Regions from separate parts of the Sphaerimonospora mesophila genome, predicted to be linked through region 2. Evidence: predicted binding sites of a transcription regulator. Region 2 holds the regulator's gene; the other holds the start of a gene.
What was found. The regulator HspR, encoded in region 2, represses chaperone genes until heat shock. The targets are predictions, from matches to a motif close to ANTTGAGTCNNNNNGACTCAANT.
Positions count from the first base shown of each region.

Region 1: the regulator HspR is predicted to act here: its motif matches at 6,806-6,828, upstream of lon (endopeptidase La).

Region 1 covers NZ_BCBX01000031.1:568,536-579,066, reverse strand. Annotated here, with positions in the region: gene AP234_RS07030 (LLM class flavin-dependent oxidoreductase) at 1-217, opposite strand, end outside; gene AP234_RS07025 (HAD-IIA family hydrolase) at 311-1,090, shown strand; gene arfB (alternative ribosome rescue aminoacyl-tRNA hydrolase ArfB) at 1,116-1,538, opposite strand; gene AP234_RS07015 (hypothetical protein) at 1,716-2,552, shown strand; gene AP234_RS07010 (HAD family hydrolase) at 2,581-3,189, shown strand; gene AP234_RS07005 (alkaline phosphatase D family protein) at 3,444-5,117, shown strand; gene AP234_RS07000 (FG-GAP-like repeat-containing protein) at 5,170-6,624, opposite strand; gene lon (endopeptidase La) at 6,842-9,202, shown strand; gene AP234_RS06990 (trypsin-like peptidase domain-containing protein) at 9,461-10,531, shown strand, end outside.
Region 2 covers NZ_BCBX01000032.1:160,866-171,396, forward strand. Annotated here, with positions in the region: gene AP234_RS08395 (catalase) at 1-190, opposite strand, end outside; gene AP234_RS08400 (Fur family transcriptional regulator) at 233-715, opposite strand; gene AP234_RS08405 (CapA family protein) at 831-1,925, shown strand; gene AP234_RS08410 (TetR family transcriptional regulator) at 2,058-2,630, shown strand; gene AP234_RS08415 (hypothetical protein) at 2,582-3,046, opposite strand; gene AP234_RS08420 (tetratricopeptide repeat protein) at 3,211-3,738, shown strand; gene dnaK (molecular chaperone DnaK) at 4,084-5,952, shown strand; gene grpE (nucleotide exchange factor GrpE) at 5,949-6,638, shown strand; gene dnaJ (molecular chaperone DnaJ) at 6,710-7,882, shown strand; gene AP234_RS08440 (heat shock protein transcriptional repressor HspR) at 7,887-8,234, shown strand; gene clpB (ATP-dependent chaperone ClpB) at 8,260-10,531, shown strand, end outside.

The DNA.
Region 1 (10,531 bases), on a different contig from region 2:
GCACGGCGGGCGAGGAGCTCGCCACCCCGGGCATCCCGTGGTGCTCGGCCACCCAGATGCGGTGATAGCCCCACTCCTCGGCGCGCCGGGCCAGCTCGGTGGCGACGCCGAGCGCCTCGGCCGGGGAGCCTCCCTCGCCGACGGTCGCGAGTTCGAGGATCGACAGCGGCACCGTGGCCGTCCCGCGCGGCAGGCCGCGGATGTTGTCCATGCTCATGGTCGCGGCAACCCGGGGAATGCGGCGAAAATTCCATCGGATGTGTTCTGTCTGATTCGTCTGGTACACACCGGAGCTGCCATCCTTGGACCCATGAGCGAGCGCAGGCCGATCGAGTCGTGGCTGTCCGACATGGACGGCGTCCTGGTTCACGAGGGGCACCCGGTGCCGGGAGCGGACGAGTTCATCAAGCGGCTGCGCGAGTCGGGCAAACGGTTCCTCGTGCTGACCAACAACTCCATCTATACGCCGAGGGACCTGTCCGTACGGCTGCGCGCCGCGGGCCTGGAGGTGCCGCCGGACGCGATCTGGACCTCGGCCCTGGCCACCGCCCAGTTCCTGGCCGATCAGCGGCCGGAGGGCTCGGCCTACGTGATCGGCGAGGCGGGGCTCACCACCGCGCTGCACGAATGCGGTTATGTCCTGACGGATCTGGATCCTGACTATGTCGTGCTCGGCGAGACCAGGACCTACAGCTTCACCTCGATAACCCGGGCGATCCGGTTGATCGAGAACGGCGCGCGGTTCATCGCGACCAATCCCGACCCGATCGGACCCTCGCACGAGGGATCGCTGCCCGCGTGCGGCGCGGTAGCCGCGATGATCACGAAGGCGACCGGCGTGGAGCCGTACTTCGTGGGCAAGCCGAACCCGATGATGATGCGCAGCGCGCTCAACCGGATCGACGCGCACAGCGAGAGCACCGCGATGATCGGCGACCGGATGGACACCGATGTGGTCTGCGGGATGGAGGCGGGCCTCCACACGATCCTCGTGCTCACCGGGGTCACGCAGCAGGACCAGATCGACCGCTATCCGTTCCGGCCCTCCCAGGTCGTCGACTCCGTGGCCGACCTCGTCGACCTCGTCTGACCCCCGGGCATCTCCACCCCATCCGTCAGTCGAGGGTACGGCGGAGGCGTTTGAGGTCGGATCGCTGCTTCTTGGCGGCGAGACGCCGTTCGATCGAGCCCTTGGACGGCCTGGTCTCGCGGCGCTTCTTCGGCGGCGGTGCGATCGCCTCACGCAGCAGGTGGGCCAGCCGCGCCCGCGCGGCCTCACGGTTGCGCAGCTGCGAGCGGTGCTCGGAGGCCGTCACGGTGATCACACCGCCGACGAGGCGGGGCGCGAGCCGGTCGAGGGCGCGGGCCTTGAGCGCGGGCGTCAGCGCGGTCGTGGCCGCCACGTCGAAGCCGAGCTCGACCCGGCTGTCGGTGGTGTTGACGCCCTGGCCGCCGGGGCCGGACGACCGCGAGAAGCGCCAGGTGAGCTCGGCCTCCGGAATGACGACCGAGCCGCGGACGTACAACGGACCTGGCATGATCCCCCCTCTCCACCAAGACATCGGGTCGATCTGTTCGCGGCTCAATCAACTTATCCCCGTAAAGCCGCTGGCGCTCGCCATTTATCACCGCAAATCGGACTTGAGCTTGTCCCGGTCCACCCCCTGGTGCAGAGTGACGCGGGATTCGGCGCGAGGGAAGGCGGCGGCTTGAGCGTGATCGTCGGAGTCCACGGCATCGGGAAGTACCGCTACTACGAGGACGCCGGCGGCTCGCCGGGCGGCGCGGCCGAGGCCATGCGGGTCAAGTGGAACCGCTACCTGGGCAGGGGGCTCGGCCGGGAGAACGGCGAGTACTTCTCCGAGATCGCCTACTACGCCCATCACCTGCGCCCCGCCGACCCGGAGCGGCCGGGTCGGCGCACGACGGCAGGCCAGATGGAGACTCCGGCCAGGCTCGTGCTCGCCGACTGGGCGGCCCAGCTGGACGGGCGGCTGCGCGGCCTGGCCGGGGAGACGCTGACCGGTCTCGCGCACCGGCTGGCCGGGTGGCTGCTGGACTCCCTCGGCCCCCATGCGGTGCGCTTCGCCGAGGACTTCTGTCCCGAGGTCGCCGCCTATCTGGGGGGCGGCGCCCCGCGGAGCCGGGCCCGCGACGCGGTGGCAGACACGATCCGCCGACGCGCGCCCCGAGTGGTGATCGCCCATTCGCTCGGCAGCGTGGTGACGTACGAGGCGCTGTGGGCGCAGCCGGAGCTGACGGTCGACCTGCTGATCACGCTGGGCAGTCCGCTCGGCATGCGAGACGTCGTCTTCGAGCGGCTGCTGCCCGCCCCCGCCAACGGCCGGGGCGCCCGGCCGCCCGGCGTCGGCCGCTGGATCAACGTCGCCGACAAGGACGACATCGCGGCCATCCCGCCGGACCTGCGCGGCTGCTTCGAGGGCGTGGAACTCGACGTGACCTGCAACATCGACCCGCTCGACTTCCACACCGTGCGCAACTACCTCGGCTGCGGCGCGATCAACGACTTTCTCCAACCGTACATGTCCTGAAATTAACGCGGGCTATGATCGTACGATCATGAAGACTGTTCTTTTCGACTACGGCAATGTCATCTCGCTGCCCCAGGCCGAGGCGGACGTCGCCCGGCTGGCCGAGCCGCCGGACGGCCCGCCCGAAGGCGGCCTGCCCGGGTTCGTGCAGCGCTACTGGGCGGCCCGCCTCGACTTCGACCGCGCCGCCCTCGACCCCGGGGCGTACTGGTCGTTCGTGTACGGCAGGCCGGTGGCCGGGGCCGAACTCGAGCGGGCCGTCACGCTGGACGTGGCGAGCTGGTCACGTCCCAACGAGGACACCGCGGCGGTGATCGAGGAGCTGGCGGGCCGGGGAGTGCCGATGGCGCTGCTGTCCAACGCCCCGGTCTGCGTCGCCGACGGGATCGACCCGCTGCCGTTCATGGCGCCGATCGGCCCGCGCTTCTACAGCGGCCGCATGGGCATGGTGAAACCCGAGGCGGAGATCTATCTCACGGTGATCGACAAGCTGGGCGTGCCGGCCTCGGACGTGGTCTTCGTCGACGACCGCGTCGAGAACATCGCCGCCGCCCGGGCCGCGGGCATCCACGGCCTGCTCTTCCGGGATGTGCCGACGCTCCGCGAGGAGCTGAAGCCGCTCCTCGCATGGCCGTAGGCGTCGTCTCCGAGAGCCGCCAGGTCGGCTGTTCATCCGAACTGTTCATCGGCGGTTTCCCGGTGGGCAACCGGGGGACGGGCGGAAGGTCGGCCGGACCGGTTGCACTGTGCTCATGAAGGAAGCCGGACGCTCATGAAGAAGCCGGATGCTCATGAAGAAGACCGGACGCTCATGACGGAAGCCGGATGCTCATGACGGAAGCCGGATGCTCATGACGGAAGCCGGATGCTCATGACGGAAGCCGGACGCTCATGAAGAAGACCGGACGGTTCTTGACGAAGGCCGGGCACGCGCGGACGTCCGGGTCCATGGACCCGGACGGGTCCGGGCGGACGGCGCGGAACGCGTCACGACGGGCATTCCTGACGGTGCTCGCGGCGGGGGCCGGCGGCCTGATTCCCGGCTCGGCGCCGGCCGGCGCCTCCGCCCGGTCCCGCGTCTCCGACTCCTTCCCCGCGTCCTCGGGTACGGCCTACCGGAGGCTGCGCGGTGATCCGTTCGAGCTCGGGGTCGCCTCCGGCGATCCCACCACGGACGGCATCGTCCTCTGGACGCGGCTCGCCCTCGATCCCGTCGCTCCCGACGGCCTCGGCGGAATGCCCTCGCGCCCCGTGGAGGTCGAGTGGCAGCTCGCGGCCGACGAACGGTTCGCCGCGGTCCTCGCGTCCGGTACGGCGATCGCCCGCTCCGCGGCCGCGCACAGCGTCCACGTCGAGGTGGACGGTCTCGCGCCGGGGCGGGAGTACTTCTACCGGTTCCGGGCGGAGGGGCACGTCTCGCCGGCCGGCCGTACCCGCACGGCGCCCGTGGGGACGACGCCCCTGACGTTCGCGGTCGCGGCGTGCGCGCACTGGGAGCACGGCCACTTCACCGCCTACCGCCGGATGACGGAGCAGGAGCCCGACCTCGTCGTGCACCTGGGCGATTACATGTACGAGTACCCGCCGGACGGCTACACGGCGGTGAGCGGCTCCGTACGGTCCTTCGCCGGGAGCACCTGCCGGACGCTGGCGGACTACCGGTTGCGGCACGCGCAGTACAAGAGCGATCCCGACCTGCGGGCGGCCCATCGGGCGGCGCCCTGGCTGGTCGCGCTCGACGACCACGAGATCGAGAACAACTGGGCGGCCTCGGCGTCGAGCACCGGCGCCCCCGGTTTCCACGAGCGGCGGGCCCACGCGTTCCGGGCGTACTACGAGAACATGCCGCTGCGCCGGTCGAGCGTGCCGACAGGCGCCCGCATCCGGGTCAATCGCCGCCTCGCCTGGGGCGGCCTCGCCTCCTTCCATCTGCTCGACACCCGGCAGTTCCGGGACGACCAGGCGTGCCAGGACGGCGCCCGCGCGGGCTGCGACGAACGGCTCGACGACCGGCGCACGATCCTCGGGGACGAGCAGCGCCGATGGCTCCTGGACGGCCTCGCCCGCTCCGAGGCGCGGTGGAACCTGATCGGCCAGCAGGTGCTGATGGCACAGCGTGACCTCAGAGAGGGGCCGGGCAGGGAGCTGAACATGGACGGCTGGGACGGCTATCCGGCCGACCGGGCGAGGCTGCTCCGGGGCATCAGGGCCGGCGGCGCGGCGAATCCGGTGGTGCTCACCGGCGACGCGCACATGCATCACGCGGCCGTGCTCCGCGAGGACTTCGACGACCCGGACGCGCCGGCCGCGGCGGTCGAGCTCGTCGCCTCGTCGGTATCCAGCGACGGGGACGGCTACCGCGACGAGGCCCGGATCGCCGAGATGCTGCGGGAGAACCCGCACATCTCCTACATCGACCAGCGGCGCGGCTACATCCTGTGCCGGCTCACACCGGAGGAACTGCGGGCCGAGTTCCGCACCCTGGAGTACGTGTCCCGGCGCGGCGCTCCGGCGAGGACGTCGGCGCGGTTCAGCGTCCCCGCCGGACGCAGCGCACTGGAATAGTCGCCCTGGAATAGTCGCCCTGGACAGACGCCCTGGCACAAGCGCCTGCCCATCAGGCGAGCGCGTAGCCGAACAGGGCGTCCCGCCGGGCGCCGCTGAGCGTGCCCCGGACGTGGGGCAGGACACCGGTGTACGACCCTTTCCCCGCCTCCGTACCGATCCGCGTGACGGTTCCGGCCCCGGGGGCGGACACGAACAGGCGGCCGCGACGCACGAGTACGGCCATGCCGAAATCACCGCCGTGCCCGTCGGCGGCCTTTCCCGCCGGCACCGGCAGGGTGTGCCGCCGGGTCAGGCCACCCGACCGGGTGCCCGCGATCACCTGGACCGCGCCCGCGCCCGGCACGCCGACCACCAGCTCGTCGTCGCCGTCCCCGTTGAGGTCGCCCGCCGCCAGCGCGGCGCCGAACCTGTCGGAGTAGCGCGGCCTCCCGCCGAGGGCCCGCCGCGACCACAGCTCACTGCGCATGCCGGTCAGACCCCGGCCGGAGCCGTACAACACGTTGACGGCGCCGTCGCCGTAGTCCATGCCGCGCACGAGCGGGGTCAGGTCCTCGCCGGGCACGCCGATGGCCAGGTCGTCGCGCCCGTCCGCGTCGAAGTCGCCGGAGGCGAGGGCGGCGCCGAAGGCGTCCCACTTCTCTCCGCCGCCCTGCACACCGGGGCTCTCCTGGGTGAAGACCCCGGCGCGCCGTCGCCGCGGGTCGACCACGGTCACCACCCCCGACCCTGCGCGCGGCCCCCCGTCGCCGGGCGCGCCGACGGCGATCTCCGCCCGGCCGTCCCCGTCGAAGTCACCGGTCGCCAGCGCCGCACCGAACCGGTCGGTCTGGCCGGCGTCCTGGCCGACCCACCGGGTCGGCTGGGTGACCAGCACGCCCTCCCCGTCGGGGCGGCGACCGTTCATGCCGAAGACCCCGATTCCGCCCCCGCCGTCGAGTCCGGGCGCCCCGACGACCAGCTCGTCGTCGCCGTCCCCGTCGAGGTCGCCGGCGGCAAGCGCCGCACCCAACCGGTCGGTTCCGTACGACCTGCCGAGGCGGGTGACGTCCATCGTGCCCGCCGTCCTCAGCCCACGCGGCGTGCCGTACAGCAGGTGGACGACGCCGGCGCCGTCGGCGCCGGGGACGTGCGGGCCGTGGAACTCCTCGGACGCGCCGATCGCCAGGTCGTCGCAGCCGTCGCCGTCGAAGTCCCCTCGGGCGAGCGCCGACCCGAACGCGTCGCCGCGCTCGGGTGCGTCCCCGAGCCCGTACGCGCCCTGGCGCAGCACCCGGACCGGTTCCATCCGCCCGGGCCGCTCCCGGAACAGGGTGACGCTTCCCGCGCGCGCGTGCCCGTCCACGGTCGCGTACGGCGCGGCCACGGCGAGGAACGCGGGGCAGGACCGGACGGCGACGGCGGGAGACGCGACCGCGAGCGGGGGAACGGCCAGGGCGGCCGCGACCAGCAGGGATCCGCGGCGTACGAGGAGGACGGAGAGGCCGGATGGACGCGGGACGCTCATGGCCGGATCGTCCCCGCACATCGGGACCGGAGTCCCACCGGCACGTGAACATCCCGGATCGGCCGGCTGAAATCGGGACGGGATCGTCGCGCGCGGGATGCCCGGCCGGCTGGCCGATTACACGATTACGATCGCTCGCAGCGAACACACGCAGAAGAGGGAACACCATCGGACTCCTGTTAGTTGAGCCGACATAACTCAACCTACGGGAGTGCTCATGACCCAGATCCTTCCTGTCCTCCCACTGGACGACGCGGTCGTCCTGCCCGGCATGGTGGTTCCGCTCGACCTGTCGGCCGCCGAGGTCCGTGCGGCCGTCGACGCGGCGCGCGCCGGCGGCGAGAGCACGGTCCTCCTGGTGCCCCGCCTGGACGGCCGGTACGGCGCGGTCGGGGTGTCGGCGGTGATCGAGCAGGTCGGACGGCTGCCGGGTGGCGAGCCTGCCGCCGTGGTCCGCGCGGTGGACCGGATGCGCGTCGGCACCGGCACCACCGGGCCGGGCGCGGCGCTCTGGGTGGAGGCCGCGGTGCTGGAGGGGGTGACCCCCGGAGCGAAGGCGGAGGAGCTCGCCAGGGAGTACAAGGCGCTGACCACGACGATCCTGCAGAAGCGCGACGCCTGGCAGGTCGTCGACGCCGTGAACCAGATCGACGATCCGGCCGTTCTGTCCGACAGCGCGGGTTACGCGCCCTGGCTGTCCCTGCCGCAGAAGCAGCTCCTGCTGGAGACCGCCGACCCCACCGAGCGGCTGGACCTGCTCGTCGGCTGGGCCCGCGACCATCTGGCCGAGCTGGACGTCGCCGAGACCATCCGCAAGGACGTCCAGGAGGGCATGGAGAAGCAGCAGCGGGAGTTCCTGCTGCGCCAGCAGCTCGCCGCGGTGCGCAAGGAACTGGCCGAGCTGAACGGCGAGCCCTCCGACGAGGAGGAGGACTACCGGTCGCGCATCGAGGCGGCCGACCTGCCGGAGCAGGTCAGGGAGGCCGCGCTCAAGGAGGTCGGCAGGCTGGAGCGGATGCCCGACCAGTCTCCGGAGACCGGCTGGATCCGCACCTGGCTCGACACGGTCCTCGACATCCCCTGGAACACCAGGACCGATGACGAGTACGACATCGCCGGCGCCCGCGCGGTGCTCGACGCCGATCACACCGGCCTCGACGACGTGAAGGACCGCATCGTGGAGTACCTCGCGGTGCGCAAGCGCCGCGCCGACCGGGGTCTCGGCGTGGTCGGCGGACGGCGCAGCGGAGCGGTGCTCGTGCTGGCCGGTCCGCCGGGGGTCGGCAAGACCTCGCTCGGCGAGTCGATCGCCCGGGCCATGGGCCGCCGGTTCGTCCGGGTCGCGCTCGGCGGCGTCCGCGACGAGGCGGAGATCCGCGGCCACCGGCGCACCTACGTCGGCGCGCTGCCCGGACGCGTCGTGCGGGCGATCCGCGAGGCGGGCTCGATGAACCCGGTCGTGCTGCTCGACGAGATCGACAAGGTCGGGGCCGACTACCGGGGCGACCCGACGGCGGCACTGCTGGAGGTGCTCGACCCCGCGCAGAACCACACCTTCCGCGACCACTACCTGGAGGTCGAGCTCGACCTCAGCGACGTGCTGTTCCTCGCCACGGCCAACGTGCTGGAGCAGATCCCCGGGCCGCTGCTGGACCGCATGGAGATCGTCACGCTCGACGGCTACACCGAGGACGAGAAGGTCGCCATCGCCCGCGACCACCTGCTCCCGCGCCAGCTGGAGAAGGCCGGCCTCACCGCCGACGACGTGTCGGTCGAGGACGCCGCGCTGCGACGCCTGGCGGGGGAGTACACCCGGGAGGCGGGCGTCCGGTCGCTTGAGCGGTCGATCGCCCGGGTGCTCCGGAAGATCGCGGCGAGGGCCGCGCTCGGCGAGGCCGAGCCGCCGGTCGCGGTCGAGGCCGGCGACCTGGTCTCCTACCTGGGCCGGCCGCGGCACGTGCCCGAGTCGTCCCTGCCGGAGGCGCGGCAGCGTACGGCGGTGCCCGGCGTGGCCACCGGTCTCGCGGTGACCGGCGCCGGCGGTGACGTTCTCTACGTGGAGGCGTCCCTTGCCGACCCGGAGACCGGGGGAACCGGAGTGACGCTCACCGGCCAGCTCGGTGACGTGATGAAGGAGTCGGCCCGGATCGCGCTGTCCTACCTGCGGTCGCGCGGAGCCGAGCTGGAGCTGCCGGTCGGCACGCTGCGGGACAGATCCGTGCACGTCCACGTCCCGGCGGGCGCGGTGCCGAAGGACGGGCCGTCGGCCGGCGTCACGATGACCACCGCCCTCGCCTCGCTGCTGTCGGGCCGCCCGGTCCGCGGCGACGTGGCGATGACCGGCGAGATCTCCCTCACCGGCCGGGTCCTGCCGATCGGCGGGGTCAAGCAGAAGCTGCTGGCCGCGCACCGGGCCGGGATCACGACCGTGCTCATCCCGGCGCGCAACGAGCCCGATCTGGACGACGTGCCCGCCGAGGTGCTGGCCGATCTCACCGTCCACGCGGTCAGCGACGTCAGGGAGGTCCTGGAGATCGCGCTGACCCCGGCGTCGGCCGCCCAACCGGCTGCCGCGTGATCCACAGCGGCGCGGTCGCTTCCCGCGGCCGCGCCGCGGCATGCACCAGAGCCGTCGGGTGCGGCCGCTGCGGGGCCCTTGTCGCGCTCTCCGCGATGGCCGACCGTCGCGTCAAATGTCCAGATAAAGCGGATATATGGCTCCGCCTGGGTCGCATCGTAGATCGCTTAACGTGGCCTTATCGCTGGTTTGCGATGCTGAATGCGTACCGGCGGAGAGCCGGGAAGTCACCGGCGTATCCATCGAGGGGGATTGGCGATGAGCGAACCTAACGACGTTCCCAAAGAGAACACCCAGGAGCTTCCGAGTCACGGCTGGAGCCAGTTCGGCAGCGCTCCGCCGCGGCACGGCCAGTACGGCGGGGCGTTCGGGGGCGGCGGCCAGGGCTACGCCTCGTTCGACCCCGCGGGGCTCCCCGGGCCGCCGCCGCGGCCCAGGGGCGGCCTGACCGGCAGGCAGAAGGTGGGCGCCGGCCTGGCCCTGGTGGCCGTGGCACTGGGTGGTGGAGCCGCGGGGGCCCTGATCACCAACGCGGCGAACGGCGATCGGACCGTCGTGTCCAGCCCCATCGTGAACCCGGTGTCGAGCTCGTCGGGGAACACCATCGCCGAGGTGGCCAAGAACATCATGCCGTCGGTCGTGTCGATCCAGGTGCGGACCCAGATGGGCGGCGGCGAGGGCTCGGGGGTGATCCTGTCGGCCGACGGCCTCGTGCTGACCAACAACCACGTGGTGGCACAGGCGAACCAGTCCGCCACGATCACGGTGAAGTTCAGCGACGGCAGGACGGGCACGGCCGTCGTGAAGGGCACCGACCCCACCACCGACCTCGCGGTCATCCAGGTGCAGGACGTCACGGACCTGGTCCCGGCCTCGCTCGGCGACAGCGACAAGCTCCAGGTCGGCGACCCGGTTCTGGCGATCGGCAGCCCGCTCGGCCTGGAGGGCTCGGTGACCTCGGGCATCGTCAGCGCGCTCGACCGCACGCTGACCGAGAGCGGCGACGACCAGCAGCAGCCCTTCCCCTGGGGGCAGCAGCGGCAGAGCCGCGGCACGACGATCGGCGGCATGATCCAGACCGACGCGGCGATCAACCCGGGCAACTCGGGCGGCGCGCTGGTCAACGGGTCGGGCGAGGTCGTCGGCATCAACACGGCCATCGCGACCTCCGGCTCCAGCAACGGCAACATCGGCGTCGGCTTCGCCATCCCGATCAACATGGCCAAGCAGGTCTCCGACCAGCTGATCAAGACCGGCCGGGCCAGCCACGCGTTCCTCGGGGTGAGCGTCGCCGACGCGGTCGGCGGCACCCCCGGCGCCGTGGTCGCC
Region 2 (10,531 bases):
GGGCGAGTTTCTCCAGGAACCACACGTCCTGGAGGAGCATCGGGCCGCGGGGCCCGGCGGTCAGGGAGTTCTGGTTGTCGGGAACCGGTGCGCCGGCGACGGTGGTCAGCGGCTTCTGGTTGTTCGCAGGCAAGGTCGCTCCTCTTGGTTGTGTTCGGGGTGCTCGTTCACCGCTGGATGCGATGATCATGCAGGACGGACCCGATGGATCACGTGGTGATCGACCTGTCGGTCATAGAGCCGTCCTCCGGGGCTTCTGCTGGGGTGAAACGGATTCGACAGGCGTCGAATCGGCTGGAGCGGTGCTGGTGAGCTGGCAGTCGGGGCAAAAGCCCCAATAGATGACGTCTGCTTCGTCGATCAGGTATCCGGCGTCGTACGCCGGTTCGAGGCACGGTGCGTGTCCGACCGCGCAATCGACGTCCGTGACCCTCGCGCACCGCCGGCAGACGAGGTGGTGATGGTTGTCTCCCACCCGCGTCTCGTACCGCGTCGGGCTTCCCGCGGGCTCGATCCGGCGAAGCAGTCCGCCGCGCTGCAGCGCGTTCAGCGAGTCGTAGACGGCCTGCAGGGACACCTGTCCGACCCGTCGGCAGACACCGCGGTGGATGGCCTCCACATCGAGGTGGTCGCCCTCACGCACGGTCTGCAAAATCGCCAGGCGGGCGGCCGTCACCCGGAGCCCGGCCTGTCTGAGTCGGTCGGTGTCCTGCACACGTCCACGTTAGCAGCAAACCTGAACAGTTCAAGTAAAGGAAATAACCAAGTTTTCGACGCGCGGAACGTCGGTGTGAGCAGGTCGTGACCCGGAGATGGCATGCTCGGGTGCCGTGAGACGTGAGCCCCTTGCCGTTACCCTCCTCGCCCTCCTCCTCGCCACAGCGTGCACCGCTGCCGAAGGGGAGCCCACGCCCACGCCGGTGGAACAGCGGGCGACCAGCGCCGCGCCGTCTCCCAAGCCGCGGCCCCGGCCGTACACGATCTCCTTCGCCGGAGACGTGCACTTCGAGGGCATCCTGCGCACCCGGCTCGACCGCGACCCGCGAACGGCTCTCGGCCCCATCGCCGCGGTCCTACGCAAGTCGGATCTCACGGCGCTCAATCTCGAGACGGCCATCACCACCGGAGGCAGGCCCGCCCCGGGCAAGCAGTACACGTTCCGGGCGCCGGCCTCGGCCTTCACGGCGTTGAAGGCGGCCGGGGTCGACGTCGTGACCATGGCCAACAACCACGGCATGGACTACATGGAGAGCGGTCTGGCCGACACGCTCGCCGCGATCAAGAAGTCCAGGTTCCCGGTGATCGGCGTCGGCAAGAACGACACCGAGGCCTTCCGCCCGTTCCGTGCGACGGTGAAGGGCAACCGTGTGTCGATCATCGGCGCCACCCAGGTGCTCGACACCGAGTTCATCCAGTCCTGGACGGCGGGGCCGGGCAAGGCGGGCCTGGCCTCGGCGAAGGACGAGCCCCGTCTCATCCGCGCGGTACGGCAGGCGCGCAAGAACTCCGACACGGTCATCGTCTTCCTGCACTGGGGGGCCGAACTGGTCAAGTGCCCCACTCCGGTGCAGCGCGGCCTGGCGGACAAGCTCATCAAGGCGGGCGCCGACGTGATCGTGGGCAGCCACGCGCACATCCTGCTCGGCGGTGGATACTCCGGCCGGGCCTATGTCCAGTACGGCCTGGGCAACTTCGTCTTCTACAACTGGGGGCCGGAGACCGGTGCGACCGGCGTGCTGACCCTGCGGATCAACGGCAGAAAGGTGCTCAGCGACCAGTGGACGCCGGCCCGCATCGACGGCGGCGTCCCGATCCCCCTGACGGGCGACGCCAAGCGGCAGGCGCTCGCCAACTACCGGGCGTTGCGGGGCTGCACCGGGTTGTCGGCAACACAATCGGTGGCAAATCCGGCGGCTGACGGATAAGCGCTGACCGAGGCGGCGGGAAGAGGGCAAGATGGATGAATGTCCAGCCAGCCTGTTGGGGAAAGTCAGCGGTCGGTAGATCCTCTGCGCCGCAGGCCCTCCCAGCGCCGAAGCGCGCGGAGGGTGGAGCGGATGCTCGACGCGTGCGCGGAGCTGCTCGACGAAGTCGGTTACGAGGCCCTGTCCACCACCCGGGTCGCCGAGCGGGCCGGTGTCGCCGTCGGCTCCGTCTACCAGTTCTTTCCTGACAAGCGGGCCCTCAACGACGCCGTGACGAGGCGGAACGTCGAGGTGTTCGTCGCCAGGGTGGGCCGCCGCTTCATCAGTGAAGACTACGCCGGATGGTGGGACGCGGTGGACGCGATCATCGACGAGTACGTCGACATGCACCGGAACGTCCCCGGTTTCCGCTCGCTCCACTTCGGCGAAGTCTTCGATCTCAACCTCCTCGACTCGGTGGCCGACAACAACACCGTGATCGCCGGACGCCTCCGGGCGCTGCTGCTCGCCGAGTTCGGGCTCGTGGACAGTGAAGACCTGGATCGTGCCATTCTCGTCGCCGTCGAGGCAGGCGACGCCGTACTGAAGCTCGCCTTCAGGCACGACCCGAACGGCGCGCCGGAGATCGTCGCGGAGGCGAAGCAGCTGGTACGGGGCTACCTCTCCCGGCAGTTGCTGTCCGAGGAGGCGCCGAACCCGAGCTGAGCGAGGTACGCCCCGGCGACCGGGCAGCCGGGTCCGCCGCGGCGACGGGACGGCGGCCGCTGCGGCGCGGGCCGCGCCACGAGGCTGGGGCCGACGAGCGAGGTCCACGTGGTCGGCGCCTCGGCCGGCTGCTCGTATGCCGCGTCCTGCCAGGGCCTGCTGTCCGTTCGCGGGGGCGTCGGGACCTGCATGCCGTTCTCTTCCTGACGGCGGCCGGTGGACGGGCGGTCGGGGCACTCCGCGGACGCCGGCTCCACGGTCAGCTCCATCATGCGCAACTGGGCTCTGAGCCGGGAGAGCTCCTCGTGCGCCCGGTCGAGGGCCTGGAACTGAGCCGTCACATAACCGGCCATGCCGGGGAGCACGGCGGACAGCACCGCGGCGGAAGCGAGGGCCAGGATCACGCGCTTGGACATCGCATATCGCTCCTCGACGGGTTCGTACGGTGGGACAGGCGTGGGCAATATGCCCGGTTAGCTGCGAAGGAACACGATGCGCGGTCGAACGTGTACTAACCGTTGCTTCGTAAATGCCAGCCGTTGTCCTGCGAAGGCGGATTCGCCTGGGTAGCCTCGGCTGTGTGGCCCACGTGACGCGGGAGCAGCTGGACCGACTGCTCGATCAGGCTCTGCTGCTCGATGACCATGACGCCCTGGCCTGTCGGCTCGACGCACTGGCCCGGGGATACGAGTCCGGGGAGATGTCGAGGGCGGCGATCCTCGTCCTCGCCGCCGAGGAGTGGCGCCAGGCCGGTCGGCCCGCGACCGCCCTCGACCGGTTCCGCGACGCGCTCGAAGACGGCGGTGAAGTCCCGGTCGATCCTCGTGCCGGCATCGCCGACACCCTGTTCGAGCTGGGCCGAGCCGATGAGGCCAGGAAGGTGATAGCCGAGGTCGGAGCCCGCGGCTGGAATCCGGCCACCGCGCTCACCATCGCCGAGACGCTCGCGGCCTACGGTGATCTGGACGGCGCCCTCGAGTGGGCGACCGACGGGGTGCTGGCCTGTCCGGCCGGGATCACGATCAGGGACGCCCTGCTGCGCACCCGTTACCGCATCAGGGTCGATCTCGGCCTGCCCGAGGACGACCTCGACGCCCTGCTCTGCTGACCCCCCTTCCCTCCCCCCCAACCCCAAGACGTGATCTTGCGATTGCTCGCAGAGATGGCCGTTCACCTGCGCCGATGCCCTTCGTGATCTTGCAGAAACTCGTTCGTCGGCGCTACGACCAGGCGTTCCGTCGTTGGTGATCTTGCACTTGGCGGTCGCCGGCGATGTCTTCCCTGGTCTCGCCGCTTGTGAAGACCTCCGGGAGGTCGCCGTCGCCCGGGTCGGGTGGGAATGAGTTTGCGCGTTCCGAGGTTGAGTCCAGTAGGCTCAAGTCGTTTGACAAAGGCCGGTCGGCGACAGAATATTGAGCCTGACCGACTCAACTTTGACTACAAGGACGTACTCATGGCACGTGCGGTAGGTATCGACCTGGGGACGACCAACTCCGTCGTCTCGATTCTCGAGGGTGGCGAGCCCACGGTCATCGCGAACGCCCAGGGCTCGCGGACCACACCGTCCGTGGTCGCGTTCGCGAAGAACGGGGAGGTCCTGGTCGGCGAGGTCGCCAAGCGGCAGGCGGTGACCAACGTGGACCGGACGATCCGCTCGGTCAAGCGCGAGATGGGCACCAACTGGTCCGTCGAGATCGACGGCAAGAAGTTCACGCCCCAGCAGATCAGCGCGTTCGTTCTGCAGAAGCTCAAGCAGGACGCGGAGGCCTACCTGGGCGAGAAGATCACCGACGCGGTGATCACCGTGCCGGCGTACTTCAACGACGCCCAGCGGCAGGCGACCAAGGAGGCCGGTCAGATCGCGGGCCTGAACGTGCTCCGCATCATCAACGAGCCCACCTCCGCCGCCCTGGCGTACGGCCTGGACAAGGAGAAGGACCAGACGATCCTCGTCTTCGACCTCGGCGGCGGCACCTTCGACGTGTCCCTGCTCGACGTCGGTCAGGAGGACGGCCACGGCTTCGTCGAGGTGAAGGCCACCAGTGGCGACAACCACCTGGGCGGTGACGACTGGGACCAGCGCGTCGTCGACGAGCTGGTGACCCGCTTCAAGAACGCGCACGGCGTGGACCTGTCGAAGGACAAGATGGCCCTCCAGCGCCTGCGTGAGGCGGCGGAGAAGGCCAAGATCGAGCTGTCCGCCCAGACCGAGACGACGATCAACCTGCCCTACATCACCGCGTCCTCCGAGGGTCCGCTGCACCTGGAGGAGAAGCTGACCCGGGCCGAGTTCCAGCGGATCACCGCAGACCTGATCGAGCGCTGCAAGGGCCCGTTCCACCAGGTGATCAAGGATGCCGGGATCAAGATCTCCGACATCGCCCACGTGGTGCTCGTCGGCGGCTCGACCCGTATGCCGGCCGTGACCGATCTGGTCAAGGATCTGACCGGCGGCAAGGAGCCCAACAAGGGCGTCAACCCGGACGAGGTCGTGGCCATCGGCGCCGCGCTCCAGGCCGGCGTGCTCAAGGGCGAGGTCAAGGACGTCCTGCTGCTGGACGTCACCCCGCTCAGCCTCGGCATCGAGACCAAGGGCGGCATCTTCACCAAGATCATCGAGCGTAACACCACGATCCCGACCAAGCGGTCGGAGGTGTTCACCACGGCGGAGGACAACCAGCCGTCGGTGCAGATCCAGGTGTTCCAGGGTGAGCGTGAGATCGCCGCGTACAACAAGAAGCTGGCCACGTTCGAGCTGACCGGCATCGCGCCGGCGCCCCGCGGCATCCCGCAGATCGAGGTCACCTTCGACATCGACGCGAACGGCATCGTGAACGTCTCGGCGAAGGACCTCGGCACCGGCAAGGAGCAGTCGATGACGATCACCGGCGGCTCGGCGCTGCCGAAGGACGACATCGACCGGATGATGCGCGAGGCGGAGTCGTACGCCGAGGAGGACAAGAAGCGCCGCGAGGAGGCCGAGGTTCGCAACAACGCGGACGCGCTGGCCTACCAGACGGAGAAGTTCCTCCGGGAGAACGAGGACAAGATCCCGGCCGACGTCAAGACCGAGGTCAACGACTCGCTCGCCGAGCTCAAGAAGGCGCTGGAGGGCACCGACACGGCCGCCATCCGCACCGCTGCCGAGAAGCTCGCGACCGTCAGCCAGAAGATGGGCTCGGCCATCTACGCCCAGTCCCAGGGCGCGAGCGGTGGGGACGGCGCGTCGGCCTCCGACGCCCAGCAGGGCAAGGCCGATGAGGACGTGGTCGAAGCGGAGATCGTCGATGACGAGCCGAAGCAGGAGGGCGGCAGCAAGTGACCCCGCGTGAGAACGGTTCCGAGGAGGGGCCGGTGATCCGCGACAATCGCAAGATCGACCCGGAGACGGGCAAGGTCCGCGAGTCCGTCGATAAGCCCGAGCAGAGCACGCCGACCGGGAACACGTCGGTCACGGAGCAGCCCGGTGTGGAGGAGCAGGCCGCGGCCCAGACCGACACCGAGGTGTCGGGTCTCCTCGCCGAGCGGACGGCCGATCTGCAGCGCCTGCAGGCGGAGTACAGCAACTACCGCAAGCGGGTGGAGCGGGACCGGGTCGCGGTCAGGGAGCAGGCCACCGCGAACGTGCTCGCCGAGCTCCTGCCCGTGCTCGACGACATCGGCCGGGCTCGTGATCACGGCGAGCTCACCGGAGGCTTCGCCAAGGTGAGCGAGTCGCTGGAGGCGACACTCGGCAAGCTGGGCCTCAGCCCGTACGGCGCCAAGGGCGACCCGTTCGACCCGGAGGTGCACGAGGCGCTGATGCACAGCTACTCACCGGAGGTGACCGAGCCGACATGCGTCGAGATCTTCCAGCTCGGATATCGGATCGGTGACCGCGTCCTGCGCCCGGCACGCGTGGCCGTCGCCGAACCTCCGGAGGGCGAGGCCTCTGTCGGCGCGGCGGAGGCGACCGAGCCGGCCGGATCAGCGGAAACCGGCGCGTCCGGTGACCCGGACGACAACTGAATTCGAGGACGTCTCCCCCGGTCAGCGATGATCGGGGGAGACAGTCGAGAACCTTGCGAAGGAAGCGATAGATGAGCACCAAGGACTATTTGGAGAAGGACTACTACGCCGTCCTTGGTGTGCCCAAGAACGCGACATCCGAAGACATCAAGAAGGCCTATCGGAAGCTCGCCAGGCAGTATCATCCCGACGCCAACCCGGGGAACAAGGCGGCCGAGGACAGGTTCAAGGGGGTCTCCGAGGCCTACGATGTGCTCTCCGACGTCAAGCGCCGGAAGGAGTACGACGAGGCTCGCACGCTGTTCGGTTCCGGTGCCGGCGGCTTCGCCGGAGCCGGCGGCCACCGAGGTGGAGGCTTCAACTTCGACCTCGGGGACCTGTTCTCCGGCGGGACGGGGGGGACCGGAGACCGGATCGGCGACCTGTTCGGCGGTCTCTTCAACCGGGGTGGCGGTGCCCGTACGACCACCACGAGCAGGCCCCGGCGGGGCCAGGACATCGAGTCGGAGGTCACGCTCGCGTTCGGCGAGGCGGTCGACGGAACGACGGTGTCCCTCCGGTTGACCAGTTCGGCGGCCTGTCAGGCGTGCTCCGGCACGGGGGCCAAGGCCGGCACCACGCCAAGGGTCTGCCCGACGTGTGAGGGCACCGGGGCGGCCAGCCGGAACCTCGGCAACTTCGCGTTCTCCGAGCCGTGCCGCGACTGCCGTGGCCGGGGTCTCCTGGTCGACGACCCCTGCCCCGTGTGCGACGGCAGCGGCCGGGGCAAGAGCACCCGGACCATCCAGGCCCGGATTCCCGCGGGCGTGGGCGACGGCCAGCGCATCCGGATCAAGGGCAAGGGCGCTCCGGGGGAGAACGGCGGCCCGTCCGGCGACCTGTACGTGCTGGTCCACGTGAAACCGCATTCGGTGTTCGGCCGCAGCGGGGAGAACCTGACGGTGACCGTCCCGGTGACCTTCCCGGAGGCCGCGCTCGGCGCCGAGATCAAGGTGCCGACGCTCAAGGGCATGCCGGTCACCCTGCGCATCCCCGAGGGCACCCCCAACGGACGCACCTTCCGGGTGCGCGGCCGAGGCGCCGCGCGCAAGGACGGGACCAAGGGCGACCTGCTGGTCACCGTCCAGGTCACGGTGCCACAGAACCTCGACGACAAGGCCCGCGCGGCGTTGGAGGAGTTCCGCGACGCGACCGAGGGCCCCGATCTCCGCGAAGAGTTGATCAAGCAGGCCAGAAGCGAGTGAGCCGATGGATGCGAACTTTTTCGACCTGTCCGACGACACACCCGTCTATGTCATCTCGGTAGCCGCGCAGCTTTCCGGGCTGCACCCGCAGACCCTCCGCCAGTACGACCGACTCGGCCTCGTCAGTCCCGGTCGTACGGCGGGTCGCGGGCGGCTCTACTCGACCCGGGACATCCTGCTGCTCCGGGAGGTCCAGCGGCTGTCCCAGGAACACGGCATCAATCTCGCCGGCATCAAGCGCATCCTCGAACTGGAAACCGAGAACGTCCGCCTGCGTGAGGAGGTCACCCGGCTCAGGGGCGAGGTCACCATGATGCGCGCGCTCGTGCGCTACGAGCTACCACCTGCCTGACGTTCGCGAATCGAGGGATCGCAACATGGATTACAAGCTCACGCAGAAGAGCCAGGAGGCCCTGTCCGGGGCCGTCCGGCGCGCGGCGGCGGAGGGCAACCCCGAGGTGGCGCCGGCTCATCTGCTCGCAACCCTGCTGACCCAGAACGGCGGTGTCGCCGTACCGCTGCTGGACGCGGTCGGAGCCGACTGGAAGCGGCTGCGGACCCGGACCGAGGAGTTGCTCGACAGGCTGCCCAAGGCGCAGGGCTCGACGGTGAGCGCCCCGTCGAGCTCGCGCCAGCTCCTGTCGGCGCTCAACACCGCCGCTCAGCGTGCCAAGCAGATCGAGGACGAGTACGTCTCGACCGAGCACCTGCTGGTCGGGCTCGCGACGGACGGCGGGCAGGTGGCCGAGCTGCTCAAGGCCGAGGGCGCCGGCCCGGAGGCGCTGCTCGAGGCCTTCGAGAAGGTTCGCGGCCATGCGAGGGTGACCAGTGAGACCCCCGAGGACACCTACCAGGCGCTGGAGAAGTACGGGGTCGACCTCACCGAACGGGCGAGGTCCGGCAAGCTGGACCCGGTGATCGGCCGGGACGGCGAAATCCGCCGGGTCGTCCAGGTGCTGTCCCGCCGCACCAAGAACAACCCGGTGCTGATCGGCGAGCCGGGTGTCGGCAAGACCGCCGTGGTCGAGGGCCTGGCCCAGCGGATCGTGGCCGGTGACGTGCCGGAGAGCCTGCGGAACAAGCGGCTGGTCGCGCTCGACCTCGGCGCGATGGTGGCCGGCGCGAAGTACCGCGGTGAGTTCGAGGAACGCCTCAAGGCCGTGCTCAACGAGATCAAGAAGAGCGACGGTCAGATCGTCACGTTCATCGACGAGCTGCACACGGTGGTGGGCGCCGGCGCGGCCGAGGGGGCGATGGACGCGGGCAACATGCTCAAGCCCATGCTGGCGCGCGGCGAGCTGCGGATGATCGGCGCGACCACGCTCGACGAGTATCGCGAGCGCATCGAGAAGGACCCCGCGCTGGAACGGCGGTTCCAGCAGGTCTATGTCGGCGAGCCGACCGTCGAGGACACGATCGCGATCCTGCGCGGCCTCAAGGGACGCTACGAGGCGCACCACCAGGTGCAGATCTCCGACAGCGCGCTGGTCGCGGCGGCCACGCTGTCGGACCGCTACATCACCGCGCGGTTCCTCCCGGACAAGGCGATCGACCTGATCGACGAGTCGATGTCGCGGCTGCGCATGGAGATCGACTCGCGCCCCGTGGAGATCGACCAGCTCCAGCGCAGCGTCGACCGCCTCAAGATGGAGGAGCTCGCGCTCGCCAAGGAGACCGACGAGGCGAGCCGTCAGCGCCTGGAGAAGCTCCGCGAGGAACTGGCCAACCAGCAGGAGGAGCTGAACGGCCTGATCGGCCGCTGGGAGCGGGAGAAGGCCGGGCTCAACAAGGTCGGCGAGTTGAAGAAGCAGCTCGACGAGGCGCGCGGCGCGGCCGAGCGGGCTCAGCGCGACGGCGACTTCGAGGCCGCTTCCCGCCTGATGTACGGCGAGGTGCCGCGGCTGGAGAAGGAGCTCGCCAAGGCCACCGAGCTCGCGGAGAGCAGGGGCGGCGAGGAGGCCGAGGACGAGCCGATGGTCAAGGAGGAGGTCGGCCCCGACGACATCGCCGAGGTGATCTCGTCGTGGACCGGCATCCCGGCCGGGCGGCTGCTGGAGGGGGAGACCGCCAAGCTGCTCCGGATGGAAGACGAGCTCGGCAGGCGTCTGATCGGCCAGCAGCAGGCCGTACAGGTCGTCTCCGACGCGGTGCGGCGGGCCCGGGCCGGGATCGCCGATCCCGACCGCCCGACCGGCTCGTTCCTCTTCCTCGGGCCGACCGGCGTCGGCAAGACCGAGCTGGCCAAGGCGCTGGCGGAGTTCCTGTTCGACGACGAGCGGGCGATGACCCGGATCGACATGAGCGAGTACGGCGAGAAGCACAGCGTCGCACGGCTGGTCGGGGCCCCGCCCGGATATGTCGGATATGAGGAGGGCGGCCAGCTCACCGAGGCCGTCCGCCGCAGGCCGTACACCGTGGTGCTCCTCGACGAGATCGAGAAGGCGCATCCGGAGGTCTTCGACATCCTCCTGCAGGTGCTCGACGACGGCCGGCTCACCGACGGCCAGGGCCGTACGGTCGACTTCCGCAACACGATCCTGATCCTCACCTCCAACATCGGCTCGCAGTTCCTCGTCGATCCGAAGCTGGAGGCCGGCGCCAAGCGCGAGGCCGTGATGGCCGCGGTGCGGGGGGCGTTCAAGCCGGAGT